Regions from separate parts of the Streptomyces sp. NPDC085932 genome, predicted to be linked through region 2. Evidence: riboswitches for the same ligand, from Rfam matches in the RefSeq annotation. Region 2 holds a riboswitch; each other region holds the start of a gene.

The links. Region 2 has a riboswitch for cyclic di-AMP ahead of ACIGAQ_RS04225 (peptidoglycan DD-metalloendopeptidase family protein). Riboswitches for the same ligand answer to the same signal wherever they lie in the genome.
Region 1: linked by a shared signal. The riboswitch ahead of ACIGAQ_RS30520 (transglycosylase family protein) and the one ahead of ACIGAQ_RS04225 (peptidoglycan DD-metalloendopeptidase family protein) in region 2 are both predicted to bind cyclic di-AMP.
Region 3: linked by a shared signal. The riboswitch ahead of ACIGAQ_RS00455 (M23 family metallopeptidase) and the one ahead of ACIGAQ_RS04225 (peptidoglycan DD-metalloendopeptidase family protein) in region 2 are both predicted to bind cyclic di-AMP.
Region 4: linked by a shared signal. The riboswitch ahead of ACIGAQ_RS23365 (M23 family metallopeptidase) and the one ahead of ACIGAQ_RS04225 (peptidoglycan DD-metalloendopeptidase family protein) in region 2 are both predicted to bind cyclic di-AMP.

Annotation. Positions count from the first base shown of each region.
Region 1 covers NZ_JBITSJ010000007.1:86,292-93,378, forward strand. The annotation lists gene ACIGAQ_RS30495 (NAD(P)/FAD-dependent oxidoreductase) at 1-256, opposite strand, end outside; gene ACIGAQ_RS30500 (exopolyphosphatase) at 678-1,619, opposite strand; gene ACIGAQ_RS30505 (DUF501 domain-containing protein) at 1,616-2,146, opposite strand; gene ACIGAQ_RS30510 (septum formation initiator family protein) at 2,200-2,676, opposite strand; gene eno (phosphopyruvate hydratase) at 2,792-4,072, opposite strand; gene ACIGAQ_RS30520 (transglycosylase family protein) at 4,326-5,027, opposite strand; cyclic di-AMP (ydaO/yuaA leader) riboswitch at 5,032-5,197, opposite strand; gene ACIGAQ_RS30525 (transglycosylase family protein) at 5,426-6,427, opposite strand; gene ACIGAQ_RS30530 (cytochrome P450) at 6,568-7,087, opposite strand, start outside.
Region 2 covers NZ_JBITSJ010000001.1:1,049,694-1,056,780, reverse strand. The annotation lists gene ACIGAQ_RS04235 (TetR/AcrR family transcriptional regulator) at 1-460, shown strand, start outside; gene ACIGAQ_RS04230 (SGNH/GDSL hydrolase family protein) at 492-1,277, opposite strand; gene ACIGAQ_RS04225 (peptidoglycan DD-metalloendopeptidase family protein) at 1,548-2,495, opposite strand; cyclic di-AMP (ydaO/yuaA leader) riboswitch at 2,500-2,661, opposite strand; gene ACIGAQ_RS04220 (alpha-galactosidase) at 2,972-5,047, opposite strand; gene ACIGAQ_RS04215 (tyrosine-protein phosphatase) at 5,228-6,025, shown strand; gene ACIGAQ_RS04210 (DUF6126 family protein) at 6,041-6,160, opposite strand; gene ACIGAQ_RS04205 (helix-turn-helix domain-containing protein) at 6,157-6,798, opposite strand; gene ACIGAQ_RS04200 (aspartate aminotransferase family protein) at 6,873-7,087, opposite strand, start outside.
Region 3 covers NZ_JBITSJ010000001.1:113,827-120,913, reverse strand. The annotation lists gene ACIGAQ_RS00470 (GNAT family N-acetyltransferase) at 1-2,193, opposite strand, end outside; gene ACIGAQ_RS00465 (HPr family phosphocarrier protein) at 2,368-2,649, shown strand; gene ACIGAQ_RS00460 (GntR family transcriptional regulator) at 2,830-3,525, opposite strand; gene ACIGAQ_RS00455 (M23 family metallopeptidase) at 3,713-4,501, opposite strand; cyclic di-AMP (ydaO/yuaA leader) riboswitch at 4,514-4,679, opposite strand; gene ACIGAQ_RS00450 (pitrilysin family protein) at 4,872-6,260, opposite strand; gene ACIGAQ_RS00445 (pitrilysin family protein) at 6,257-7,087, opposite strand, start outside.
Region 4 covers NZ_JBITSJ010000004.1:659,985-667,071, forward strand. The annotation lists gene ACIGAQ_RS23335 (RNA polymerase sigma factor SigF) at 1-370, shown strand, start outside; gene ACIGAQ_RS23340 (MarR family transcriptional regulator) at 761-1,279, opposite strand; gene ribA (GTP cyclohydrolase II) at 1,397-2,038, opposite strand; gene ACIGAQ_RS23350 (MarR family winged helix-turn-helix transcriptional regulator) at 2,178-2,693, opposite strand; gene ACIGAQ_RS23355 (dihydrofolate reductase family protein) at 2,770-3,900, shown strand; tRNA gene ACIGAQ_RS23360 (tRNA-Met) at 3,961-4,034, shown strand; cyclic di-AMP (ydaO/yuaA leader) riboswitch at 4,334-4,490, shown strand; gene ACIGAQ_RS23365 (M23 family metallopeptidase) at 4,502-5,530, shown strand; gene ACIGAQ_RS23370 (PrsW family intramembrane metalloprotease) at 5,617-7,044, opposite strand.

The DNA of each region.
Region 1 (7,087 bases), on a different contig from region 2:
CGATGGTGGTGACCCGGCCGGTGAGGACCTCCGCCTTGGGCAGCACGCGTCGCAGCGGGACGACGACATGGCGAGGGGAGATGTTGCCGGCGGCGGCTTCGGGGAGGAAGGGCTGGTAGGTCATGTACGACCGGGGGTCGACGACCGTGACGGTCGCCTCGCCGTAACGCATCTTCTTGAGGATGCGCCGAGCTGCGTACAGGCCTACGTACCCACCGCCTACTACGAGGATCCTGGGACGCTCCGTGGTGCTCATGCCATCGAGTATCCACCCGCCTCAGGGGGGTGGCTCGTGCGCCCCTTCACAAGGTTGTGGAGAGGGTGTGCTATCCTCCGCGGCCCGCGTGATCCACGTCATGGTGACAACCGGGAGCGTTTGTGCACCCCCGACCGTTGTCAATGCCGCGTGAGCTGCCTCTCTGGGTCGCGGGAGCCCTTGTGAGGGCCTCCGCCGACCCCGGACGGGGCACCTTCCCGGCGCCCTCCATACCATGCTTCTGAACATGTTCAAAGGGCCGTTCGGCCCTCGGACGGGTCAACCGGACCCTTCCGATCGCCCGCAGGGGCCGAATTCCTTGTGAAGAACTTCACGAACTTTTCCGACGGACTGTCGCCAGGGGGTTCCCGCAGGCCCCCCGGCGACGCTCATTCGTGATCCATGCCTGCTCAGAAGCGGGCTACGCCACCGACCACGCGATGCCGTCGAGGATGTCGTGCTCGCTGACGACGACCTCCTCCGCGCCGATCCGCTCCATGATCGACAGCAGGACCAGAGCCCCCGCGCCGATCACGTCGACCCGGCCCGGGTGCATGGAGGGAACGGCCGCGCGCTCGGCGTGGGTGGAGCGCAGCAGCCACTCGGTGATCTCGCGGACCCTCGCGAGGGAGACCCGGGAGTGGTGGATGGCCTCGGAGTCGTACTCGGGCAGCTCCTGGGCGATCGCCGACACGGTCGTCACCGAACCGGCCAGGCCCACCAGCGTCCGCGCCTCGCGCAGCGGGACCGTCTCCTCGGCCAGGTCGAGAGCGGCCTCGATGTCGGCCCGCATCGCGGCGATCTGCTCGGGCGAGGGCGGGTCGCTCACCACGCCGTCCCGGACCAGGTGCCGCTCGGTCATGCGCACACAGCCGACGTCCACCGAGCGGGCCGCCCGGACCCGGTCGTCGCCCACGACGAACTCGGTGGAGCCGCCGCCGATGTCCACCACCAGGAAGGGCCTGGGCAGATGGTCCCGGCCCGTCAGCTCCTTGGTGGCGCCGGTGAACGAGAACTCGGCCTCCTGGTCCCCGGAGATCACCTCGGGCTCGACGCCGAGGATGTCCAGCACGCCGCGCACGAACTCGTCACGGTTCTCGGCGTCCCGGGAGGCGGAGGTGGCCACGAACCGCAGCCGCTCCGCCCCGTGCTCCTTGATGATCCCGGCGTACTCACGGCAGGCCGCGAAGGTCCGCTGCAGCGCCTCGGGGGCGAGCCGGCCGGTACGGTCGACGCCCTGCCCGAGCCGCACGATCGTCATCCGGCGGTCCAGGTCGGTCAGCTCGCCGGTGGCCGGGTCGGCGTCGGCCACCAGGAGGCGGATGGAGTTCGTACCGCAGTCCACGGCGGCGACACGGGTCACTGGGCGTCCTCCTCGGCGGTCGTCACGCACGCGCCCTTGCGCCACCACTCGGGCAGCATGGCCAGTGCCTCGTCGCCCAGCGGGTTCACGCCCGGGCCCGCGGCCAGCGAGTGCGCCACCAGCACGTGCAGGCACTTCACCCGGTCCGGCATACCGCCGGCGCTCGGGAAGTTCTTCAGCTCCTCGATCTCGTCGCGGCGGCGGACGTAGTCCTCGTGCGCGGCCCGGTAGGCCGCCGCCAGCTCCGGGTCCGAGGCGAGCCGCTCGGTCATCTCCTTCATGACGCCGTTCGCCTCCAGGGTGCCGATCGCGGAGTTCGCCTTCGGGCACGTCAGGTAGTACAGCGTCGGGAACGGCGTGCCGTCCGGCAGCCGCGGGGCCGTCTCGACGACGTCGGGCTGTCCGCAGGGGCAGCGGTGCGCGATGGCCCGCAGGCCGCGCGGGGGCCGACCGAGCTGCTGCTTGAAGGCCTCGACGTCCGCGTCGGTGGGCTCGGTGCGCGGGGTGGTCGGCGGGGGCGTTTCCATGACTGTCTTCAGGCTGTCTTTCTCTGGGTGTTCCGCTGGGTCACTGGGGCGCGTCACTGGTCGGAGGCGTCGGCCTTGTCGACCCCGTCCCAGACGTTGGCGTACCAGGGGCGGTCCGCCGCCCCGAGGTCGGTGCGCGACTGCTTCGCCGCGTGCGGGTCGATCACGATGAAGCCCGTCTCCCCCGGCATGACGTAGTGCAACCGCCGGCGGATCTGCTGCTCGGCGTACGCATCGTCCTGCCAGCGCGCCTTGAGGTCGCGCAGGTGCTCGACCCGCTCGCGGGCCTGCTGCTGCTCGCGCCGCAGGTCCTCGATCTCGGCGCGCTGGGAGACGTATTGCCGCATCGGGTAGGCCAGGGCCACGATCAGCGAGCACATCACCAGCGCGAGCAGCGCGGCCCGGCCGGTCAACCGGGAGCGGCGGGCCTGCCGCTTGGTCTGGGAGCGGTAGACCCGGGCCGCGGTCTGCTCGCCGAGCAGCCGGATCCTGGTCGCGGTGGAGAACCGGTCCCGGTCCTTCACGGCCATGTCAGTCCGCCTCCCGCTGCACCGTCATACGCGCGTACGTCCCCGGACACGGTACGGGACCGAGTACGGGGACGTACGTACGACGCTGCCTCTTACGGGTCGGGCCTTTCGGCGATCAGCCCTTGAAGCGCGGGAACGCGCTGCGGCCGGCGTACACCGCCGCGTCGTCGAGGATCTCCTCGATGCGCAGCAGCTGGTTGTACTTGGCCACGCGCTCGGAGCGGGCCGGGGCGCCGGTCTTGATCTGGCCGCAGTTGGTGGCGACGGCCAGGTCGGCGATGGTGACGTCCTCGGTCTCGCCGGAGCGGTGGGACATCATGCACTTGAAGCCGTTGCGCTGGGCCAGCTCGACGGCGTCCAGGGTCTCGGTGAGCGAGCCGATCTGGTTGACCTTGACCAGGAGCGCGTTGGCCGCGCCCTCCTCGATGCCGCGGGCCAGGCGCTCGGGGTTGGTGACGAACAGGTCGTCGCCGACGAGCTGGACCTTGTCACCGAGCTTGTCGGTGATGGTCTTCCAGCCCTCCCAGCCGTCCTCGAACAGCGGGTCCTCGATGGAGACGAGCGGGTACGCGTCGACGAGCTCCGCGTAGTACTCGGTCATCTCGGCCGCCGAGCGCTCCTTGCCCTCGAACGTGTAGACGCCGTCCTTGTAGAACTCGGAGGCGGCGACGTCCAGCGCCAGGGCGATCTGCTCGCCGGGGGTGTAGCCGGCTTCCTTGATGGCTTCCAGGATGAGGTCGAGGGCCTCGCGGTTGGAGCCGAGGTTCGGGGCGAAGCCGCCCTCGTCGCCGAGGCCGGTGGCCAGGCCCTTGCTCTTCAGGACCTTCTTCAGCGTGTGGTAGACCTCGGCGCCCCAGCGCAGGGCCTCGGAGAAGGACTCCGCGCCGATCGGGGCGATCATGAACTCCTGGATGTCCACGTTTGAGTCGGCGTGCGAGCCGCCGTTCAGGATGTTCATCATCGGCACCGGCAGCAGGTGCGCGTTGGGGCCGCCCAGGTAGCGGAACAGCGGCAGGTCGCTGGCCTCGGAGGCGGCGTGGGCGACGGCGAGCGAGACGCCGAGGATGGCGTTGGCGCCGAGGGAGCCCTTGTTGTCGGTGGCGTCCAGGTCGAACATGGCCTGGTCGATCAGCCGCTGCTCGGTGGCGTCGTAGCCGACCAGCTCCGGGCCGATCTGCTCGATGACCGCGAGGACGGCCTTCTCCACGCCCTTGCCGAGGTAGCGGTTCGAGTCGCCGTCGCGGAGCTCGATGGCCTCGAAGGCGCCCGTGGAGGCGCCGGACGGGACGGCGGCACGACCGGTGCTGCCGTCGTCGAGGCCGACCTCGACCTCGACCGTGGGGTTGCCTCGGGAGTCCAGGATTTCCCGGGCTACGACGACGTCGATGGACGGCACGAGCATCTCCTTCTTATGTGACGCGGTGACGCGGGTCGCGTGGACCCGGCGAGGTGCGGGCCGCGGTGGCTCGCGACATGAGCCTAACCGGCTCCGGGCGATCGGCCACCGGGTCGCCCACCCCATGGACAGAACCGAGAGTAAATTGTTTCCGAACGGAACAAAGCCGGTTGCCGAAAAAGCCCCGCCCCGGTGCGTACGGGGGACGACGCACCGGGGCGGGGAGCCCGTGGGGACGGGGGTGGGCCGCTGCTTACTTCAGGTGCAGCTGCTGGCCCGGGTAGATGAGGTTGGCGTCCTCGACGATGTCCTTGTTCAGCTCGAAGAGCTTCTCCCAGCCGCCCTTGACCTTCTCCTCGGCCGCGATCGAGCTCAGGGTGTCGCCCTTGACGACCTTGTACTCGCCGTCGCCCTTCTTGACCTTCTTGCCGGTCGGGGTGGTGACGGTCTTCTTCGCGGCCGGGCGCTCGTCGGAGCGGGAGGCCGGCTGCTGCTGGGTCTCACGGGACTCGGTGCTCTGCTGGCTCTGGCTCTGGCTCTGCGAGGAGCTGCCGGAGTCGGTGGAGCCGCCGCCGGTGTAGCCGGCGCTGGACAGGCCCTTGCCGCAGACCGGCCAGGCGCCCTTGCCCTGGCCCGCGAGGACCTTCTCGGCGATCTCGATCTGCTGGGCCTTGGTGGCCTGGTCGGCGGTGGAGGCGTACTTGGTGCCGCCGTAGCCGGCCCAGGTGGAGGCGGAGAACTGCAGACCGCCGTAGTAACCGTTGCCGGTGTTGATGGACCAGTTGCCGCCGGACTCGCACTGGGCGACGGCGTCCCACTCGGAGGCGGTGGCCGCGGAGGCGTTGCCGGCCGCCATCAGCGGGGCGGCGACGGCGGCGCCGGTGACGCCGGCGAGCGCGACGACGCGGGTGGCCTTGGACGGACGACGGTGCTTGCCCTTGCCGGAAAACAGCATGGATGGATCCCCTCACCGACGCCTGCGAGGTGAGCTGTCGGGTTCGGGCCGGTTGAGTTGCCCGGCCGCGTCCCTCACGGGACACGGCTTCACCCCAAGCCCTTCCGGCCAACCGGCCGGTCGGGCACCTACCTTGGGTCCCCCGCTCCTGCCTACGGCGCTTGACGCGACGACTGTTCCCGGGCGGCCGCTGGCAGGATTCGGCGTTGCGGCAGCCGGGGCTCGCGGTGACGAGCGATCACGACCGTAGACAGGTGCTCCGCCGAATTTCAAAGACGATCAGGGCTTCTGAGATCTATCTCTCACCGCTCTTATATGGGACATCAAGTGTGAAACACGGCGTGAACTCGCGCCGCTTCGGGGCGACTTCCACCGCCGTTTCCGCACTGCCCGAACGACTACCTCTCGCCCGCTTCGTCCGCTTGACCAGGCGTCTGACCGGCGGCGACGGCGGCCTTGCCACCCTCGGCGGCCTTCTCGTCCCCGGCGGCCGGCTCCTGCCATTCGCCGCTGATCCGGAGGGAGTCGGCGATGGACCAGAGGTCGTCGCCGACACCCACGATGTAGGCGCCTGCGGACGCCTCGTCGGCCGCCGCGTCGTCGCGCGCCGCGTGCCGGCCCGTGGAACCGGCCGCGGAGCCGTCCGCGGATCCGGTGCCTTCGTCGGCGCTGGGGCCGCGGTGCCGGCCGGAGCCGGTGTCCGCGAGGCCGGAAGAGCCGCCGTCCGGACGGGAGTTGCCGGACGCCTCGGCCTCGGGGGATGCCGACGGTGAGCCGCCGGCCCCCTCCCGCGCCGAGGGCGCGGAAGAGGCCTCGGGCGACTTGTCGGACTTGGCGGTTTCGTCAGGAAATGCCGACGGGCCGTCAGACGGCGCGCCGGACGGGGAAGCCGCCGGGGACGCAGTGGACGAAGAAGGCGAGGAGGACCCGGACGGATCCAGCGAGTCGAGCAGCCCGGAGGAGCCGGACGAGCCGGACGAAGCGGATTCATCGGACGGGTCGGACTCGCCGGCCCGGTCCGGAGCGCCCTGCTCGAGACCGGAGAGCAGTCCGCAGGTGCGCCACGCGCCGACCCCCTGGTCGGCGAGGATTCTCTCCGCCACGGATATCTGCTGGGAGCGGCTGGCCAGGTCGGCGCTCGCGGCGTATTCGAGGCCGCCGTGGTTCTCCCAGTCCTCCTGGGACAGCGCGAGGCCGCCGTAGTAGCCGTTGCCGCTGTTCTGGCTCCACGCGCCGCCCGTCTCGCAGTCCGCGACCCGGTCCCAGGTCGAGCCGTCCGCCGCACTGGCACCGGAGGCCCCGAGGAGCGGGATCGCGATGGCGGAGCCGGTCACTCCGGCCGCGACGAGGAGTGCCGGAGCCTGGCGGGGGCGACGGTGCCGACCGTTCCCGGAGAGCATACGGAGACCTTTCGCGAGACAGCAGTGACCCGCTGGCCGGGCGTCCCGGCCGCGTTGATGGGTGAACGTATCGGCAGACGATCACTTGTCACAAGTTCATGCCGCGCAGATCACGTGAAGATCACAATCCTGAGGGTGTGTCACCTGGACACGGGCGTGAACTCCACCGGCAGGGTCCGCAGGCCGCGCATGATGAGCCCGCCGCGCCACCTCAGCTCCTCCGGGTCCGTCGCGAGACGGAGATCCGGCAGGCGCGTGAGGAGGGTGGCGAGCGCGGTCTGGCCCTCCAGACGGGCGAGCGGGGCGCCCAGGCAGTAGTGGATGCCGTGGCCGTAGCCGAGGTGCTGGTTGTCGCGGCGGGACAGGTCGAGCACGTCCGGGTCGGCGAACCGCTCCGGGTCCCGGTCCGCGGCGGCCAGGACGACCAGGACCGGGTCGCCCGCCGCGATGCGCTGTCCGCCGATGGTGAGCGGTTGCGTGGCGAACCGCCAGGTGGCGAGCTCGACGGGGCCGTCGTAGCGCAGGAGTTCCTCGACGCCGGTCTCCAGCAGGGCGCTCTCCCCGGCGGCGAGGGAGGCCTGGAGGCGGGTGCGCTGCCCGGGGTGGGTGAGCAGGGCGTAGGTGCCGTTGCCGATGAGGTTCACCGTCGTCTCGAAGCCC
Region 2 (7,087 bases):
GTTGGTGGCGGCGGCGTTCCGGTACGCGGCCGAGGCCGACCTGACGCATCTGCGCAAGCTGCTGGGCCGCCGTACGTCGGCGCTGCGGCGGCTGCGGTCGGCCGTGCGCTGGTACGCCCCGACCGGGCAGGCCAAGGGCTGGCGGCTGTGGATCGAGGGCTGGGCGGCGGCCCTGCGCGAGCCGGCGCTGCGGGAGGTCATGCAGGACCTCGACCGTCAGTGGAAGGCGGCTCTCGCGGAGGTCATCGCGGAGGGCGTGGCGGCGGGCGAGTTCCGCTGCCCGGATCCCCGGGCCTCGGCCCTGCGCCTCACCGCGTTCCTCGACGGCCTGGCCGTCCAGCTGACGTCCTACCCCGGCACGATGCCGAGAGCCCGGGCCCAGCAGTGGACGGAGGAGGGCCTGACCCGCGAACTGGGCCTGGACTCCCCCTCCTCACCCCCGCCGAGCGGCCCGGCATAGGCACCGGGGCCGCGCAGACCCGCCGCGCATCTCACGCCACGGCAGCGATCCGCATCCGGATGTCGTCCGGGGACAGCGCTCCCTTGGCCGTCACATGGTCACCGGAGGACTCCCCCCGCAACCGCCGTCCGATCCACGGCACCAGGAACTCCCGCGCCCAGTGCACATCGTCCCGCCGCACCTCCAGCGTCCCCCGCGGCGGCAGCGGCGGCCACGGCTGCTCCGGATCGGCCGGCACGTCGAGACCGAGCACCTGCCCCGCGCGCAGCGCCACCCGCGTGTGCCCCTCGGGCGACAGGTGCAGCCGGTCGGCGTCCCACGCCCGGCGGTCCTGCACACTGCGCAGCGACCACAGGTCGAGCACCGGGCAGCCGTACCGGTCGGCGATGGCCCGGACATGCCCGTTGTACGTGGCGATCTTGCCGCGCAGATGCTTGAGGACGGGCACGCGCCGGGTGTCGAACCCGGTGGTCACCATCACCGTGCCGGCCACCGCGGTGAGCCGCGCCAGCGCCCGCTCGAAGCGCTCGGCCACCTCGTCCGGGTCGGTGCCGGGCCGGATGATGTCGTTGCCCCCGGCGCAGAACGAGACGAGGTCCGGGGCCATCTCGACGGCCCGCGGAACCTGGTCCGCCACGATCTGGTCGAGGAGTTTCCCGCGCACGGCGAGGTTCGTGTACCGGAAGTCGCCTTCGGGCCGCAGGTCGGCGAGCAGGACGGCGAACCGGTCGGCCCAGCCGACGAACGCCCCGTCGGGGCCGGGATCACCGACGCCCTCGGTGAAGCTGTCCCCCACCGCCACGTACGACCCGATCACTGCTCTGCTGTCACTCTTCGAATCGTCTGCCACAGCCGCTCATGATTCACCTTCGAATGTGGCCTACGCGACCGTAGGCAAGGGTTGACGGGCGGTGAGATAAGCCACTCCTAAAGTGTTCGCCAACTCCGGAACAGCCGGTCCGTCACGGGCGTTCTCTGGTGAACGCCGGTTCCGGCGAGCCGCTTGATCCGGGAACCACCGAAGGCCGGACCCGGGGATCGGGGTCCGGCCTTCGGTCGTGTGTCAGGCAGGTGGTCGCGCGGACGGTCAGCCGACGGAGACGCCGTGCGAGCGCAGGAAGGCGACCGGGTCCACGTCCGAGCCGTAGCCCGGCGCGGTGCGGATCTCGAAGTGCAGGTGCGGTCCGGTGACGTTGCCGGTGGCGCCGGACAGGCCGACCTGCTGTCCGGCGGACACGGTCTGGCCGGCCGTGACGGAGAGCTGGGACAGGTGGGCGTACTGGGCGTAGTGGCCGTCGTTCAGCTTGATGACGACCTGGTTGCCGTACGCGCCGCCCCAGCCGGCGGAGACGACGGTGCCCGCGCCGACGGCCTTCAGGGAGGTGCCGGTCGGGACGACGAAGTCGACGCCGGTGTGGTAGCCGCTGGACCACATGCTGCCGGACATGCGGTACGGGGTGCCGACGGTGGCACCGTCCACCGGGGAGCTGTAGCCACTGGCGTTGCTCTGGGCGGCCGGCTTGGCGGCGGCCGGCTTCGCGGGGGCCTCGGCCTCGGCGGACGAGCCGGAGGAGGACTTCGTGGTCTCGGTGGACCCGGCGGGCTTCTCCGCGGGCTTCTCGGCCGGGGCCTTCGGCGCGGACGGCGCCTCGGACGGGCTCGCCACGGCCTTCTTGCCGAGGGAGAGCTTCAGGCCCGGGTGGATCAGCGACGGGTCGTCGCCGACGGCGTCACGGTTGTCCGAGTAGAGCTTCTTCCAGCCGCCGCTGACGTTCTGGTCGTCCGCGATCTTCGCGAGATAGTCGCCGGCCCTCACCGTGTAGGTGCGCGCTCCGGTGGCCTTTTCCGCGGCCTTCTTCCCGGCGGCCGGGGCGGCCTGGACGGCCTTTTCCGGAGCCGACTGCGGAGTGGCGGCGTGGGCGCCGGCGGCCCCCATGAGGGGAAGGGCGAGAGCCGCTCCGCCGGTTCCGGCGACGGCAATGGAGCGGGTGAAACGCTGGGTCTTGGGGCGGCGGTGCTTACCCTTCGCGGGCATGGCGAATTCCTCTCCGTCGCCTGCGAGGTGAGCTGTCGGGTGCGGGCTGGAGCTGCCCGGCCGCGCCGAGGCGCGGCTTAACCCCAAGCCGTTCCGGGAACCGGAACAGGCGTCTTACCTGTGGGTCCCCCGCTCCTGCCGTACGTCGGGTCAGTGTGTGCGGGCTCCGGGCGGCGGCAGGATTAGGCGTCCGTCCGGATTGGTGTGGAACGTAAGCGACCAAGACGCAACGGGACAAGCTTGCGGTTGCCCGCAGGGGCGTTTTCCTTGACGCGTCGGCAGATTTGCCGTCACCGAGCGTGGATTACGGATCTCTCACTTTCCGCAATTACCCTGATTGGCGCCCGAATTACGTGCACATGGCAACAACGCATCGTCACGGATATGACGATGGTCACGCACTCGGGCCCCATCTCCTCTGCGACCGGGGCACGTTATGGCGAAGCGACCGAAGCGCCTTATTCGGACAAGAATGACTACTTCCGCTTAAGCCGGACCACGGTCGCGTCCAGATCCCCGCCCAGACCGATCCGCAGTCCGTGATGCCGCAGGACGGCCCCCCGGTACAGTTCGCCCGTTTCGAGGCATTCATACGTCGCTGCCGGGTCGACGCCGCGCAGCCGGAGCGCCGGCACGGGCTCGCCGTAGCGCTGCGCCTGGAGCCAGGCGAGGACGACGGTCTCGTCGCCGAGGACGTACTGCACGGCGCTCAGGCCGCCCTCCGGGGGCCGCAGCCGGTAGAGGTCACCGCGCTGCACCACCGGGCGGATCTCCTTGTAGCGCCCCACCCACTCCCGCGCCTCGGCGAGTTCCTCCGGCGTCCACTTCGTGAGGTCGCCGCCCACGCCGAGGACCCCGGCCATGGCACTCACGAACCGGAACCGGAGGGAACTGGCCCGGTGGTTGAGCATGGCGTTCGGACTGTCGGTGACCCAGGCGGCCATCACGCGCGCGGGGTGGATCTGACTGAAGCCGTGCTGCACGGCGAGCCGGTCGAGCGGATCGGTGTTGTCCGAGGTCCACACCTGGTCCGTGCGGCTGAGCACGCCGAGGTCGATCCGGCCGCCGCCGCCCGAGCAGGACTCGAAGGCCACGCCCGGGTGGGCGGCGCGCAGCCGGTCCAGCAGGGCGTACAGGGCGCGGATGTGGTCGACCCACAGGCGCTGCGGGTAGGGGTCCCCGGGCCAGCCGGCGTCGGTGAAGCAGCGGTTGAAGTCCCACTTGACGTAGTCGATCGGGGCGCTGGAGAGGAGCCCGTCGAGCCGCTCCCACAGGTACTCCTGGACGTCCTCCCGGGCCAGGTTCAGTACGAGCTGATTGCGGAATTCCGTCCGCTTTCGTCCGGTTTGGTACTGCACCCAGTCCGGGTGGGTGCGGTAGAGGTCGCTGTCCGGGTTCACCATCTCGGGCTCGACCCAGATGCCGAACTGCATGCCGAGGCCGTGCACATGGTCGGCGAGCGGCTTCAGCCCGCCGGGGAAGCGGTCGGGGTTGGGCGTCCAGTCGCCGAGCCCCGCCCGGTCGCTGGTGCGCCTCCCGAACCAGCCGTCGTCGACCACGAACAGCTCGACCCCCATGGCCGCGGCCCGCTCGGCGAGCGCCCGCTGCTGCTCCTCGGAGATGTCGAACTCGGTGGCCTCCCAGGAGTTGAACAGCACCGGCCGGTCCCGGCCGGCGTCCGGGATCACGTGCGCCCGCTGGTAGGCGTGCCAGGCGCGGCTCGCGCCGCCGAAGCCGCCGTCGCTCCAGAGCCCGGCGAAGAGGGGTGTCGTGTACGACTCCCCCGCGCCCAGGGTCAGCAGGCCCGAGTCGTCGTGGCCGGCGCCGCCGGTGATCTGCACGCGCCCGTCCGGCAGCTGCGCCACGGAGATCCGCCAGGAGCCCGACCAGCCCAGCGCGCAGCCGTAGACCTCGCCGTGCTCCTCCGTCGCGTCGGTGTCGAGGGCGACCCAGGGCAGGTGCTGGTGGCCGGTGTGGCCGCGCCGGCTGCCGATCACCTTCTCGCCGGGGGTGAGCCCGGAGCGCACCAGCCGGGACTCGGCGCCCCAGCGGCCGTGCAGCTGGGACAGCCGCCAGGCGTCCCGGTCGGGCAGGGTCCAGGTGGCGGAGTCGGCGCGCAGCACCTCGACCTCGGGCCCGCGGTTGTCGAGGGTCGCCCAGCGCTCGACGACGTCGGAGTCGGGGTGCATCCGGTAGTGCAGGGTGACGGTCAGGCCGCCGTCCCGGAAGCGCAGGCGCAGTTCGCCGTCCCGCGCCTCGTGCCCCTCGTAGGCCCACTCGGTGCCGCGCCGCTCGGCGGTGCGCAGGGACAGGGCCGGGCGCACGAACCGGGGACCGCCCTCGACGGGATACTCCTCGCGGCCGTCGAGCGGGGACTCGAAGGGCCAGTACTCCGGCAGCGGGCGGACGGCGAGGGCCTCGGCGTCGGCGAGGGCGATCCTGGGGCCCCAGTGCAGGTGCAGCAGTTCGTCCCGCTCGGTGACGTGCACGGCGTAGCTGCCGGCCGGCCCGGAGAGCACCCAGGTACGACCGTCTTCGGAGATGTCCAGCATCGAGCCCTCACAGATTCGAACAAGCACGAGCAGGTGCGATCATTCGGCAACATCATCGAGGGCCGTGGGCGTTCCGGGCAACGCCTGTGGACAACTCATTGCCCCTGGCAGCCATGTCGTATGGTCGAGTGGTGCCCGTCGGCGAGCCCGCGTCGGCGGCGCCGATGGGGAGGAGCCCACGTGACACAGCAGGTCCCGTCGACCGAGCCCGAGCTGGCCGGAGTGCGCAACTTCCGCGACGTGGGCGGACTGCCGACCGTGGACGGGCGGCGGGTGCGGCAGGGCGTGCTGTTCCGCAGCGGCCACCTGGCGCACGCGACCGGGGAGGACGCCGCCTTCCTGGCCACGCTGGGCCTGCACACGGTCTTCGACTTCCGCAACGCCGCCGACCAGAAGCTCGAAGGCCCGGACGTCGAGCTGCCGGGCGTGCGCAATGTGAACCTGCCGCTGAGCGACCCGGCCGACGGCGCCGAGTTCTGGAGGATGGTCCGCGACGGCGACCTGGACCAGCTGCGCTCGATCCTCGCGGACGGCAAGGGCGCGGACCGGATGATCGCCTCGTACCGCATGATCATCAAGGACCGTACCGCCGAGCACTCCCAGGTGCTGCACGCGCTCGCGCAGGACAGCGTCCCCGCGCTGATGCACTGTGCGGCGGGCAAGGACCGCGCGGGCCTGTCCATCGCGGTGACGCTGCTCGCCCTGGGCGTCGAGCGGGACGCGATCGTCGAGGACTACCTGAAGTCGAACGCCAAGCACCGCCGCTACAAGGTGCACCGCAGCAGCTCGCAGGCCTCGGCCTACTCCCCCGAGGTCATGGAGCTGCTCAGCCCGCTGTTCGACGCCCGCGCCGAGTACCTGACGGCCGCCTTCGACACCATCGAGGAGACCTGGGGCGGCGTCGACCCCTACCTGGAGCAGGGGCTGAAGCTCACCCCGCAGACGCGGGAGCGGTTGCGCGAGCGGCTCCTCGACTGAGCCGCCGGACGGCGGCTACTTGGCGCCCACCTCGAACAGCAGGTAGACGAACGCGGCGAAGACGTGCCCCAGGACGAGGTAGATGAACAGCCGCACCCACAGGGCCCGGGGAAACTTCTCCTCCATGTCGGTCATGACGCGTCTCCGGGGGTCGGGCCCAGGCACAGGGCGGCCGTGGGGCTCTGCAGCAGTGTGTGGACGAAGAGCAGGTCGACGCCCTCGTGGTCGTCGGCGGCGATGCGGTGCGGGGTGAGCGAGTCGAAGTGGGCGCTGTCGCCGGCCGCCAGCCGGTGCGTGGTGTCCCCGAGGCGCAGCCGCAGCCGGCCGCGCAGCACGTGGAGCCACTCCTCGCCGGGGTGGACGCGCACGATGTCGCCCTGGGAGCCGTACGGGACGTGGACCCGCAGGGCTTGCATGCCGCGGCCGGAGGCACCCGCCTGCCAGTAGGTCCAGCCGCCCGCCGCGGTGGGTTCCATGTCGGCCGCGCGCACCACGGCGTCCCGGCCGGCGACCGTCTCGCCGAGCAGCTCGGAGACGGTCGTACCGTAGACACGGGCGAGGGTGAGCAGCATCGGCAGCGAGGGCTGGCGCTGCCCGGTCTCCAGACGGGAGAGGTGGGCGGGCGACAGCCCGGCGGCGCGGGCCGCGGCCTCCAGGGTCAGGGAGGCCTGGCGCCGCAGGGCCCGCAGCTGCGGGGCGACCGCGGGCAGTGCCCCGGCCGGGTCGGCCGGCGAGCCGGCCCCGGCGGGCCGCTCGGTCTCGGAGGAGCTCATGCCTCCATTCAGCCGGAGCCTTGCCTCAGCGGCAAATTCTTTGCCTCACAGGCAAAGACAGGCGGACCGGGGCCTCACCGGTTGGCGACGGCCTGCTTGACGAGTGTCTTGCCGAAGTCCCACACCAGTCCGCCGTTGTGCGCGTCGTCCATCACGGCCGTGAACGCGTCGACGAACCGGTCCACCTCCCGCTCCCCGATGATCAGCGGTGGGATCAGCTTGATCACCTCCATGTGGTCGCCGGAGACCTGGGTGAGGATCCGGTGCCGCTGCAGCAGCGGCACCACCA
Region 3 (7,087 bases), 940 kb from region 2:
GACGTCGATGCCGTAGTGGCCCAGCAGGTCGCAGGTCGCGTCCGTGTCGAGTGTGAGGCCCTGCCCGCGCGCGAGGAGCCCGTCGATCAGGGCCGCGGCGCCCTTCTCGTCGACGTCCTCGTACTCGGGCACCTTGCCGGGGTCGGCGGCGTCGCGCCGCCACTGCGCGTAGGCGAAGGCCTGGCCCAGGGCGCGGACGGCGCGTTCGGCGGCGGGATAGGCCGGGATCAGGTGGGCGCCCTCGGGAGCCTCGGCGGGGGGCCGTGCCGCCGCGGACGCCGGGTCGGGGGCGGGCAGCGGGGGTTTGTCCGCCTCGGGCTGGGGTGCCGTGCTCGCCGCCGCCGACAGGGCCTCCGCCAGGCCGCCGAGCTCCACGTGGACCACGAGGACCGGCTTGGCGGGTGCCGCGGCCGCGGCCGAGCGCAGGGCCTCGGCGAGGGCGGCGTCCCCGACGGAGCCCTCCCCCACCGCCGGGATCGCGGTCACGACCACCGCGTCGCACCGGTCGTCGGCCAGCGCGCGCGACAGGGCCGCGTGGAAGTCCGCGGCGGAGGCGGCCGTGGTCAGGTCCTGCGGAGGGTGCGGCCGCAGTCCCTCGGCGAGGCAGGCGTCATACGTGAGCAGGCCGAGCGACTCGGAGTTGCCGAGGATCGCCACCCGGGGTCCGGCGGGCAGGGGCTGGCGGGCCAGGAGCAGGCCGGCGTCCACCAGCTCGGTGATCGTGTCCACCCGGATCACGCCGGCCTGCCGCAGCAGGGCGGAGACGGTCGCGTGCGGCAGCCGCGTCGCCCGTACGGCGTGTCCCTGGGGGGCCGCTCCGTGCCGGGCGCCCTGGACCACGACCAGCGGCTTCGCCGCGGCGGTCCGGCGGGCGAGGCGGGTGAACTTGCGGGGGTTGCCGATGGACTCCAGGTACATGAGGACGACGTCGGTGTCGGGGTCCTCGTACCAGTACTGCAGGACGTCGTTGCCGGAGACGTCGGCGCGGTTGCCGGAGGAGACGAACGTGGAGACGCCGGTCACGCCCGTGACACCGCCGCCGCGCCGGTGCAGCCGGGACAGCAGGGCGATGCCGATGGCGCCGGACTGGGCGAACAGCCCGATCCGGCCCGGGCGCGGCACCTCCGGGGCGAGGGAGGCGTTGAGGCGCACCCGGGGCGAGGTGTTGATGATGCCGAAGGCGTTCGGGCCGATGATGCGCATGCCGTACGTGCGCGCCTGGCGCACGAGGGCGCGCTGGCGTTCGCGCCCCTCGGGGCCGCTCTCGGCGTACCCGGCGGAGACGACCACGAGCCCCTGCACGCCGTGCTCGCCGCACTCGGCGACGACCTCGGGGACGTGCTCGGCCGGCACGGCGACGACCGCGAGGTCCACGGGGCCGTCGATGTCCCGCACGGAGCGGTGGGCCGGTACCCCGTCGAGCTCCTTCTGCCCCTCGGGCAGGGCTTTGTTCACGGCGTGCAGGCGGCCGGTGAAGCCGGCGTCCCGGATGTTGCCGAGGACGCTGCGGCCCACTCCGTCCGGGGAGCGCCCGGCGCCGATGACGGCGACCGAACCGGGGGCGAGCAGCCGCTGCACCGACCGGGCCTCGGCGCGGTGCTCGCGCGCGTACTGCACGGCGAGCGAGCGGTCGGTGGGCTCCAGGTCGAACTCCAGCCGGACCACGCCGTCCTCGAAGCTGCGCTTCTGGGTGTACCCGGCGTCCGTGAACACCTTGATCATCTTGGTGTTCGCGGGCAGCACCTCGGCGGCGAAGCGGCGGATGCCGCGCTCCCGGGCGACGGCCGCGATGTGTTCGAGCAGGGCGGAGGCGACGCCGCGGCCCTGGTGGGCGTCCTGCACGAGAAAGGCGACCTCGGCCTCGTCGGCGGGTGCGGACGCGGGCGTTCCGTCGGCGCCGATCCGGTCGTAGCGTACGGTGGCGATGAACTCGCCGCCGACCGTGGCCGCGAGTCCCACCCGGTCCACAAAGTCGTGGTGCGTGAAGCGGTGGACGTCCTTGGCGGACAGGCGAGGGTACGGCGCGAAGAAGCGGTAGTACTTCGACTCGTCGGAGACCTGCTCGTAGAAGCTGACCAGACGCTCGGCGTCATCGACGGTGATGGGCCGGACGCGCGCGGTACCCCCGTCGCGCAGCACCACGTCGGCTTCCCAGTGGGCGGGATACTCGTGCCGGTCCGGCGAGGTCTGCATGGGCCCCAGAGTACGGCTAGCGCCTGACAACGGCGCGAGGCAGTCTGTGGAGGGCGTCAGTCGGGTCGAGGCCGCGATCCGACGGCACCCGCGGGGCGGAACGACAGGTCCGCCCCCGGCTTCACGTGTGGGAAACTGGTCTAGACAACCCTGAACAGCGAAGGGCAGCAACACATGGCTGAGCGCCGCGTCAACGTCGGCTGGGCCGAGGGCCTCCACGCCCGCCCCGCCTCCATCTTCGTCCGAGCCGCCACGGCCGCAGGCGTCCCGGTGACGATCGCCAAGGCAGACGGCAACCCCGTCAACGCGGCCTCCATGCTCGCCGTCCTGGGCCTCGGCGCCCAGGGTGGCGAGGAGATCGTCCTCGCGTCCGACGCCGAGGGCGCGGACGCCGCCCTGGACCGGCTGGCAAAGCTGGTCTCCGAGGGCCTCGAGGAACTGCCCGAGACCGTCTGAGTCGTTCGAGCGGTTTTTTCCGCGGGTGAAGCCGCGCCGGCCTGCACGGCCGGTGCGGCTTCACTCATTTCCGGCTACCGGCGGCAAGGAATTCGCACCGCCCGCGGGACGCGCCGACCGGAAAATGGCAGCAGAAATAATCCCCCGCGAATTCACCACTCTTTGTATACGGCTTCCGTGTTAATGCCGCAGGCTCGCCTTGTTTACGGCATGTTGCGGATTCCTCACATGCTCGGCGCGCTCCCGCGGCCGGCCGAGGCGCAGCCGGTGCGCGGCCGTCGCGCGCTCGGTGTGCAGCGCCGTGAGCGCCCGCGCGCGCTCGCCGTCGCCGCGCGCCACCGCGTCCACGATCGCGCCGTGCTCCGTCCAGGACTCCACCGGATCGGCCGGCGTCTCCACCGCGTACATCCAGGCGATCTTGTGGCGCAGCTGGGTGAGCATGGCGATCAGGGCGGGGCTGCCCGAGGCCTGGGCCAGCGTCTCGTGGAACCAGCCGCCCAGGGAACGCAGGTCGTCGCTGGTGCCCCTGCGGGCGCGCTCCTGGCCGAGCCGGACCAGGCCGCGCAGGACCTTCAGATGCGCCTCGGTGCGCCGCTGGGCGGCTCGGGCGGCACCGAGCGGCTCCAGCAGCCCGCGCATCTCCAGCAGGTCGGCGGCCTCCTGCTCGGTGGGCTCGGCCACGCACGCGCCCGCGTGCCGCCGGGTCACCACGAAGCCCTCGGCCTCCAGGGTGCGCAGGGCCTCCCGGACGGGGACGCGCGAGACGCCGTAGCGGCGCGCGAGGAGTTCCTCGGTGAGCCGGCTGCCGCGCTCGTGGACACCCGCGACGATGTCGTCCCGGATGGCCGTGCACACCGAGTGCGCGGGAATACGCATGACCCGACCTCCGCTTAATCCCCGTGAAACGTCGACGAGTGACGTGTGTTCCGTGACTCTATTGCAATCAGCCGGAATTTCCGACGGCAGCCCGGAATCCATGGATATTTTTTGGACAGGGGTCCGGTGAATGCCGAAAGGCCCCGGCTCGGTGAGCCGGGGCCTTTCGGGCGCTGAGCGGGTGGCGTCAGAGGTTCACGCCGTGCGAGCGGAGGTAGGCGAGGGGGTCGATGTCCGAGCCGTACTCGGGGCTCGTGCGGGCCTCGAAGTGCAGGTGCGGGCCGGTGACGTTGCCGGTCGCGCCGGACAGGCCGATCTGCTGGCCCGGGGTGACCTGCTGGCCGACCGAGACGCCGACGGACGACAGGTGGCCGTACTGGGTGTACGTCCCGTCGTTCATCTTGATCACGACCTGGTTGCCGTAGGCACCGCCCCAGCCGGCCTCGACGACCGTGCCCGCGCCGACCGCGTGGACGGAGGTGCCGGTGGCCGCGTGGAAGTCGATGCCGGTGTGGCTGCCGGAGGACCAGACGGCGCCGCCGGCCTTGTAACCGGTGGAGACGTAGGAGCCCGGGATCGGCGAGACGAAGCTGTTGAGGCGCTTGCGCTCGGCCTCGCGGGCGGCGCGCTCCTTGGCCTCGCGGGCCTTCTCGGCGGCTTCCTTGGCCTTCTTCGCGGCCTCGGCCGCGCGCTCACGGGCGGCCTGTTCGGCCTTCTGCCTGGCGGCGGCCTCCTCGGCCGCCTGCTTCTGCGCGACGGCCTGGGCGTCGATCTGCTGGGCCACGGTGTCGCCCATGGTGACGACCGGGGTGAGGCCGGTCTGCTCGACGGCCGGCTCGGAGGCGGCGAAGGCCGGGGCGGCCACGGTGCCGATCACGCCGGTGGTGGCGAGCGCCGCGACGCCCGCCGCGCGGGCGGTGCCGCGCTGGATCCTGCTGGGACGGCGATGCTTGCCGGTGGCGCGTGTGAACGCCATGAAGTGGCTGGTCCTTTCCTTCCCTCTCGCCTACCGGGTTAGCTGACGGGTTCGGAGCAGGAAGGTCTCCTACGGACCCCCTCGCGACTCGCGTGGGCGTCCGATTCACCCCAGGGACTGCGGTTGGGTCCCCGGCTCCCCTGGCTCGCGCCGTACGGGGACTCGGCGATGACTGTCCGGTGCCGCGGGTGCGGCGCACTGCCTGACGAACAGCCCGGACGAAGCTAAACGGGGCCACTTTCAATTCCCAAACGGATCCGGGCTTTTGTAGCGCATCCCACAGGGCAGACAGGCAACTCCCGTCCCAATTCGGGCATAAAGGAGCCCTGGTGCCTTGGAAGACAACCAGGGCTCCTCGGCGCGTGTGCCGTTACTCGGCGGCCACGACCGTGACGTCGCCGATGCCCAGGGCCTCCACGGGGGCCTTGATCTGCGCCGCGTCGCCCACGAGGACGGTCACCAGACGGTCCACGGGGAAGGCGCTGACGGCCGCCGCCGTGGCCTCCACCGTGCCCGTCGCGGCGAGCTGGCGGTAGAGCGTGGCCTGGTAGTCGTCGGGCAGGTGCTGCTCGACCTGGTCGGCCAGCGTGCTCGCGACGGCCGCGGCGGTCTCGTACTTCAGCGGTGCCACCCCGACCAGGTTCTGCACGGCCACGTCCCGCTCGGCGTCGGTCAGTCCCTCGGCGGCGAGGGTGCGCAGCACCGTCCACAAGTCCTGCAGGGCCGGACCGGTGTTGGGGGTGTCCACGGACCCGCTGATGGCGAGCATCGAGGCACCGGTGCCGTCGGGCGCGGAGCGCAGCACCTGGGCGAAGGACCGCACGCCGTAGGTGTAGCCCTTCTCCTCGCGCAGGACGCGGTCCAGGCGGGAGGTGAGGGTGCCGCCGAGGCAGTACGTGCCGAGGACCTGGGCGGGCCAGACGCGGTCGTGCCGGTCCGGTCCGATCCGGCCGATGAGCAGCTGCGTCTGCACGGCGCCCGGGCGGTCCACGATGACGACCCGGCCGGTGTCGTCGGCGGTCACGGGCGGCACCGGGCGCGGCTCGGCCGAGGAGCCGGTCCACGCGCCCAGGGTGTCGCCGAGCAGGGCGTCCAGGTCGATGCCGGTGAGGTCGCCGACCACCACGGCCGTGGCCGTGGCGGGGCGGACGTGCTTCTCGTAGAAGGCGCGCACGGCCGCGGAGTCGATGGCCGCGACCGTCTCCTCGGTGCCCTGGCGGGGCCGCGACATGCGCGAGCCCGCCGGGAACAGCTCCTTGGAGAGCTCCTTGGCGGCGCGGCGGGAGGGGTTGGCCAGCTCGTGCGGGATCTCGTCAAGGCGGTTGCGGACCAGCCGCTCGACCTCGCTGTCCGCGAACGCGGGCGCCCGGAGGGCGTCGGCGATCAGACCGAGGCCCTTGGCGAGCCGGGAGGCCGGGACCTCCAGACTGATCCGGACACCGGGGTGGTCGGCGTGCGCGTCGAGGGTGGCGCCGGCGCGCTCCAGCTCGGCGGCGAACTCCTCGGCCGAGTGCTTGTCGGTGCCCTCCGAGAAGGCCCGCGCCATGATCGTGGCCACGCCGTCCAGGCCGGCCGGCTCGGCCTCCAGGGGGGCGTCCAGCAGCACCTCCACGGCGACGACCTGCTGGCCGGGGCGGTGGCAGCGCAGCACGGTCAGGCCGTTGTCGAGCGTGCCGCGCTCGGGGGCCGGGAAGGCCCAGGGCCGTGCCTCGCCCGCCTGCGGCCGGGGGTGGAAGTCCATCGTGGCGAGCTCGGTCACTTGGCCGCCTCCTCGTTCTCGTCGCCGGCCGCGGCTGCGGTCTCCCCGGCGGTGTCGGCGTCGTCGGTCGCGTCGGCGTTCTCGTCGGCGACGGGCTCGTAGACGAGCACCGCGCGGTTGTCGGGGCGCAGGCGGGCCTTGGCGACCTCCTGGACCTCCTCCGCCGTCACCTCCAGCACGCGCTGCACGGCGGTCAGCGCCAGCTGCGGGTCGCCGAACAGCACGGCGTACCGGCACAGTTCGTCGGCGCGGCCCGCGACCGTGCCGAGCCGGTCCAGCCACTCGCGCTCCAGCTGGGCCTGGGCGCGCTCCATCTCCTCGGCCGTCGGGCCCTCCTCGGCGAACCGGGCGAGCTCCTCGTCGATGGCGGCCTCGATGACCGGCACCTCCACGTCGCCGGACGTCTTCACGTCCAGCCAGCCCAGGGAGGGCGCACCGGCGAGCCGCAGCAGGCCGAAGCCCGCCGCGACGGCCGTACGGTCGCGCCGCACCAGGCGGTTGTACAGGCGGGAGGACTCGCCGCCGCCGAGGACCGTGAGGGCCAGGTCGGCGGCGTCGCACGCGCGCGTGCCGTCCTCGGGCAGGCGGTAGGCGGCCATCAGGGCGCGCGCCGGGACGTCCTCCTCGACGACCTCGCGCAGCTGCTCGCCGATGATCTCGGGCAGCGAACCGTCCCGCGGCGCGGGCTTGCCGTCGTGACCGGGGATGGAGCCGAAGTACTTCTCGATCCAGGCCAGCGTCTGCTCCGGATCGATGTCGCCGACCACGGAGAGCACGGCGTTGTTCGGCGCGTAGTACGTGCGGAAGAACGCGCGCGCGTCCTCCAG
Region 4 (7,087 bases), on a different contig from region 2:
GTCGGAGCTGGCGGCCCTGATGAACCTGTCCGAGGAGGAGGTCGTCGAGGCGCAGATCGCGGCCAACGGCTATGTGTCCTCCTCGCTCGACGCCACGATCAGCGCCGACGCGGAGGAGAGCGACACCAAGCTCTCGGAGTTCATCGGCGGGGAGGACCCGGCGCTGGAACTGGTCGAGGACTTCCACGCCCTCGCCCCGCTGGTCGCCGAACTCGACGAGCGCCAGCGCCTCATCCTGCACCTGCGCTTCGTTGAGGAGCTCACGCAGGCGGAGATCGGCGCCCGGCTCGGCATCTCCCAGATGCACGTCTCGCGGCTGCTCTCGCGCACGGTGGCCCGCCTGCGGTCGGGGATGCTGGCGACCGAGTGACGCCCTGACCTCGCACTGAGCGCGGGACGCCCCGCCGACCGGCGACGCCCCGCGCTCAGCTGTGTCCGCCGCGATGTCTCACGCGCGGCCGCATGCGTGGGGTGGCTCGCGCTCGACTGTATGCGCTGGGGTCGCTCGCGCTCGCCGTATTGGCCGCGAGGTCTCGCACTCAGCTGTGGCCGCTGCGGGGAGCTCGCGCTCAGCCCTGTCCGAGCGCGGTACGTCGCTTCAGCCGTACCGCGCGGCGTTCCGCGCGTGGTCGTCTCCATGCGGCGTTCCGCACACCGTGTCCGCTGCGGTGTCTCGCGCTCGGGCGAGGTCCGAGCGGCGTCCCGCGTCAGAGTGTCCGCACGGCGTCCGTGCTCAGCCGTACCGTTCCGCGTCCCGTGTTCAACCGGGTCCGCGTGGTCCCTCCGTGTCGTCCGCGCGCGGGGCCGGGCGTCGGCGGGCGGCGAGGAAACCGCGCAGGCCGCGGCGGAGCGCCGCCCGTTCCGCCGGTGCCATGGCCTCCAGCGTCGTCGTCAGGGCCTGGGCGCGGCGCACCGCCACGTCGCTCAGGACGTGGTGGCCGTGGGCGGTGAGCCGGAGTTGCACCTCGCGGCGGGTGCCGGGGTGCGGGGCGCGTTCCAGGAGACCGGCCGCCGCCAGGCGGTCGCAGAGGCGGCTGGCCGTGGGCAGGCCGATGTCGAGCCGGTCGGCCAGGGACGTGAGGTTGAGGCCGGGAGTCAGCTGCAGGGTGCGCAGCGCGCGCAGTTGATGCGGCGACAGCCGCAGGGACGCTTCCTGCGCCGCGATCGCCCACAGGGCCGCCAGGCTCTCCACGGCATCGGCGATCTGTGCCGCGACGGCCTCCGGGCCATCGCCCCGTCCCCTCGCCCGGTGGTCGCCAGGGCCGTCGAGATCGGTCACGAAACGGTCACTTTCCTAAGCTCCGGGTACTGCGGAGGTCGCCCTCATTCAAAGGCTGTACCCGAAGAGCCACGGGGCAAGCAGTCCCGTTCCGTGCCGGATCCGGACCCGGACGGCTCAGCCGGCGCTCAGCTCCGTCAGCGACGCGAGCGGCAGGGTGTGCTGCGTCTGGAGGACCTTGGCGCGCAGGTAACGGACGTTGTGCGCGGTGGTGAACACCCCGGTCGGGACCCGGTCGCGGACGTCGACGCCCAGATCGCGCAACTGGGCTGCCTTGTCGGGGTTGTTGGAGAGCAGGTCCAGCGCGCCGATGCCGAGGGCCCGCAGCATCTGCGCCGCTGCCGTGTAGTCGCGGGCGTCCTCGGGCAGCCCCAGCGCCGCGTTGGCCTCGTAGGTGTCCAGGCCCTGGTCCTGGAGGGCGTACGCGTCCAGCTTGTTGTAGAGGCCGATGCCCCGGCCCTCCTGACGGAGGTACAGGAGCACGCCGCCGCGCTCGGCGATGCGCTCGACGGCCTCGCGCAGCTGCGGGCCGCAGTCGCAGCGGGCGGATCCGAACACGTCCCCGGTCAGGCACTCGGAGTGCAGCCGCACCAGCGGGACCGGGCCCGGCTCGCCCAGGACGACGGCCACGTGCTCCCGACCGTCGGCCAGGCCGTGGAAGGTGACGAGCTCGGCGTCGGCCTCGTAGCCGTCGTGGAAGCGCAGCGGGACCCGGACGCGGGAGCGCGGGGTGGCGATGACGCTGGGGGTGTCGGGCATGCGGGGCCTCCGGGTTCCGTTCCTGCTCGGCTGCACAGCCGTCGGGTGAGTTGCTTCAGATTTGAAGCAGACCCACGGCCGGAACCCTACTCTTGCTTTAAATTTGAAGCAATGACGGAACGGTGTCGTGTGACGCGCGTCACGAACAGGGTGTGGAGGACCTCCGCCGCCACGGCACGTCGTCCGCCGCCGGCCGTGCCCCGTCCTCCTGGAGCCCCTCCGCGATGGCCGTGGAGATCGCCTCCAGCTGGCCGACCTGCTCCGTGCTGAGCCGGTCGAACAGGGAGCTCCGCACGGTCTCGACGTGCCCGGGCGCCGCCCGCTCCAGCACGGCGAACCCCTCGTCGGTCAGCGCCGCGATGCTGCCCCGCCTGTCGTCCCGGCACGCCTCGCGCCGCAGCATGCCGTCCTTCTCCAGTCGCGTCACCGCGTACGTCAGCCGGCTGCGCGTGATCTTCAGCCGCTCGGCGAGGTCGGTCATCCGCAGCCGCCGGTCGGGAGCCTCGGACAGGACGGACAGGATGGAGTAGTAAAGGTGGGGCATGCCGGCGTCCTGCTGGAGCTGCCGGTCGATCGCGTCCTCCAGGAGCAGCGAGGCGGCGATGTAGGCGCGCCAGGCGCGCTGCTCCTCGGGGGTGAGCCAGCGAGTCGTCATGCCGCCAGTGTAAGTTTGTTTCAAACTTGAACCAAGCGCTGCCCAGTCCGCCGTCCCGACCAGCCGCGGAGCGTCGATGCCCCACCCGTACGTCCTGCTGTCCGCCGCCGTCTCCCTCGACGGCTATCTGGACGACACCGGCCCCGAACGTCTGCTGCTGTCCGGCCCGGCCGACTTCGACCGGGTCGACGAGGTCCGCGCGTCCGTCGACGCGATCCTGGTCGGCGCCGGCACCATCCGCGCCGACAACCCGCGGCTGCTGGTGAACTCGCCCGGGCGCCGCTCCGCCCGGGTGGCCGCCGGCCGGCCCGAGTACCCGCTCAAGGTCACCGTCAGCGGCTCCGGCGACCTCGACCCGGACGCCCGGTTCTGGCACACCGGCGGCGAGAAGGTGCTGTACACGACCGACATCGGGGCCGAACGCGCCCGCGCCCTCGGCATCGCCGCCGACGTGGTCCCGCTCGGCCCGGACCTCGACTGGCGCCGGCTCCTCACCCATCTGCACGACGTCCGGGGCGTACGGCGGCTCATGGTCGAGGGCGGTGGCCTGATCCACACCCAGCTCCTCACCCAGGGCCTCGCCGACGAGCTCCAGCTGGTCCTCGCCCCGCTCTTCGTCGGCGACCCGCAGGCCCCGCGCCTCTTCGGGCCCGGCGGCTACCAGAGCGGCCGGCTCCGGCTGCTGGAGACCCGGCGGATCGAGGACGTCGTCCTCATGCGCTACGTGCCGACCGCCCCGGGCACCGGCGCCCTGCCCGCCGCCGCCGACCACCGGTGGCTGAGCCTCGCCTGCGAGCTGGCGGAACAGTGCCCGCCCTCGGACACCGCGTTCAGCGTGGGCGCGGTGGTGGTCGCCGCCGACGGTACGGAACTGGCCCGGGGGCACTCCCGGGAAGGCGGTGACCCGGTCGTGCACGCCGAGGAGGCGGCCCTGGCCCGGATCGACCCGGCCGACCCGCGGCTGCCCGGCGCGACGGTGTACAGCAGCCTGGAGCCCTGCGCCCGCCGCGCCTCCCGTCCCGTGCCCTGCGCCCGGCTGATCCTCGACGCGGGCGTGCGCCGGGTGGTCACCGCCTGGCGCGAGCCGGACACCTTCGTGGCGGGGGCCGACGGCAGCGGGCTCCTGGCCGCGGCCGGAGCGGAGGTCGTCGTGCTCCCGGAACACGCCGAGCGGGCCCAGGCACCCAACCGCCACCTGCTGTCCTGAGTCCCGGGGCGGGTGTGGCACGAGCTGTCCTGCGCATGGCGTACACTGGAATCACAACGACGCGGGGTGGAGCAGCTCGGTAGCTCGCTGGGCTCATAACCCAGAGGTCGCAGGTTCAAATCCTGTCCCCGCTACTGAAGGCCGAGGGCCGGAATCCGAAAGGGTTCCGGCCCTCGGTGCTTTCGCTTCTCCTGCGCAGGGTGCTCTTCACGCAGGGTGAGCGAATCCTCCCGCTCCGCATAACAACTGACACACCGTCAAAAACCGTCTGTCACTTGAGAGGCGGTCAACTCGCCCGATTTAAGCCGGTCATGGCAGGTACGTCCGCGCGAAAAAGGTTAATGATCAAGCGGAACCGCTGGAATACGCACCGCGCCTCCATTAACGTTCGATAACGCAGCGCGGTCGTCCCAGCCGTCACAGAAGGCGGCTCCGTGCGCACGCGCCGAATCCCGAAAGGGAACCGGGGAACCACCACTTGGGGTGAATCGAGCGGATACCGCCGTGGCAGCACGGCCGGTATACGCGCGTAGGAGACCTTCCTGCTCCGAACCCGTCAGCTAACCCGGTAGGCGAGAAGGAAGGAAAGGAGTACGCCCACGTGGCGTCCAACCGGCCTGCCTCCGCGGCCCCGTTCGCGACGGAACAGCGCGACACCGAAGTCTTCTACGGCGGTCAGCGCACCGACGAGGGCCCGTTCCAGGAGTGGAACCCCACCGCGGAGTCCATCCGTCCCCTCCGTGGCCGGCATCGCGTCACCAAGCAGCGCGGCGGAGGGCTCGCCCGCAGCTCCACCGTCCTGGGCGTCGGCGTCATAGCCGCCGTGGGCGCCGGCGGCATGGCCAGCGCCCAGACCGGCAAGCCGCCGGTGTCGATCTCCGTGCCGGACCTTCCCTCGGTGGGTTCCCTCATCTCGGACGACGACACCCCCGAAGGCTCCGCCACTCCGCTCAGCGACCTCGCGACGGTCGCGGCGGACACCGACCAGAGCGGCCCCAACGCCGGCGAGGCCCTGCGCGCCCGGATCATGGCCCAGGTCGAGCACCAGCAGGAGCAGATCGAGACCAAGGCCGCCGAGGAAGCCGCCGCCGCCGCCGAGAAGGCCGCCGCGGAGGCCGTCGCCAAGGCGGAGAAGGAAGCCAAGGCCAAGGCCGCCGAGGCCAAGCGGAAGGCCGAGGAGGAGGCCCGCAAGAAGGCCGAGGCCGAGCGGCTCGCCGCCCTCGCCAAGCAGTACACGCTGCCGACCTCCTCGTACACCATCACCTCCAGCTTCGGCCAGGCCGGCGCCTACTGGTCCTCCGGCTACCACACCGGCCTCGACTTCGCCGCCCCCACGGGCACGCCGATCAAGGCGGTCCACAGCGGCACCATCACCGAGGCCGGCTGGAACGGCTCGTACGGCTACAAGACCGTCCTCACCCTGGAGGACGGCACGGAGATCTGGTACGCGCACCAGTCCTCCATCGGCGTCAGCGTCGGCCAGAAGGTCAGCACGGGCGACGTCATCGGCCGTGTCGGCGCCACCGGCAACGTCACCGGGGCGCACCTGCACCTGGAGGTCCACGCCGCCGGCTCCAGCAGCGGCATCGACCCGATGGCCTGGCTGCGGGGCAAGGGCCTCAACCCGTAAGCGACGAGCGCCCGCAGAAGCACCGGCAGCCCTGACGACGACCCCCCGACGTCAGGGCTGCCGGTTTTTCCGTGCCCGGACGGGTGTCAGGACCTGTAGGGGTTGTACGCCGGGTACTGCGTGGGCTGGGGGGCGTACCCCGCCGGGTGGCCGTACGCGGGGATCTGGCCGTACGCGGGGATCTGACCGTAGGCGTGGCCGTGGTCGTACGTGTGGCCGTGCGTTTGGCCTTGGCCGTACGCCCCGGGCATCGGCCAGGGCGGGGCCGTCACCGGGACCGGAGGCGCCGTGATCCGGGCCGCGTGGTCCAGGGCCGGGCGGGCCGCCTCCCGGCGCCGCCACAGGGCCGCCAGCAGCTCCATCTCGCGTACGGCGAAGTCGGGCCCGGCGCGGCCCCGGCGGGCCCGGTGCCGCAGGAACGCGAGCGACGTCGCGTACGCCTCGTACCGCGCCACCTCCCGTGCCGCCGTCTTCCCTGCGTGCCGGCGGGCGTACTGGCGGGCGATCCGGCGTGCCCGCATGGAGCCGAGCGCGTACGGCTCGGCCGGGGCCAGCCAGCCCGCGACCGCGTAGGCGGGCAGCTCCGTCCGAACCGTGCGCAGCTCCCGCTGCCGCGTCCAGATCACCAGCCACGTCAGCAGCCCGAAGATCGGCACCATGAACGCCGCGTAGACGGCGAAGAACCCGTACTCGCCGAACGACGACGAGCCGTTCCACATCGCGTGCATGCCCATCGCCAGCAGCAGCCCGGCGAGCGGGAAGGCGACGCGCCTCAGGTGCTGGCGGTCCGCCGAGAGCGCCGCGACGCCGAAGCCGATACCGGTCAGGACCGTGAAGAGCGGGTGCGCGAACGGCGACATGATGATGCGGACGAAGAAGGTGGCCGCCGTGACGGAGGCGATGCCGCTGCCGCCGGTGAGCTGGTCGGTGCCGAAGGCGGTGCCCAGGTAGAGGATGTTCTCGGTGAAGGCGAAGCCGGTCGCGGTGACGCCGGCTATGACCACGCCGTCGACGATGCCGGTGAAGTCGCGGCGGCGGAAGAGGAAGACCAGGAGGACGGCCGCCGCCTTGGCCGTCTCCTCGACCACCGGCGCTATCACGGTCGCGCCGAGTGTGTCCGCGCTGGACGGGTCCGCGGTCGCCGTCGCTATCCATCTCGTGGCGAAGCTGTTGGCGACGATCGCTATCAGCGCCGCCGCGCAGGCGCCCCAGGCGAAGGAGAAGACCAGGTTGCGCCAGGGGCCCGGTTCGACGCGGTCCAGCCAGCGGAACGAGGCGATGAGCAGGGGCACCGGGAGCAGGGCCAGCCCGAGCCCGACCAGGAAGCCCTCCGTGCCGGTCTCCTCCCGGACCAGCGCGAGGATGACCAGGCCGGATATCGCGAGGAGTGTGGTCGGTGCGCCGTAGCGCACCCAGGGGCGCTGCCACCAGTGGGCGTGCCGCAGCGGGCCGGCGGTGGGGGCGCCGTCGGTGGGAGCGCTGGGGTACGACGGGTGTGGGGGGCAGGTGGCCACGGCATTGACCCTAACGACGGAGGGGCGCTGTCCGCAGGCGGGA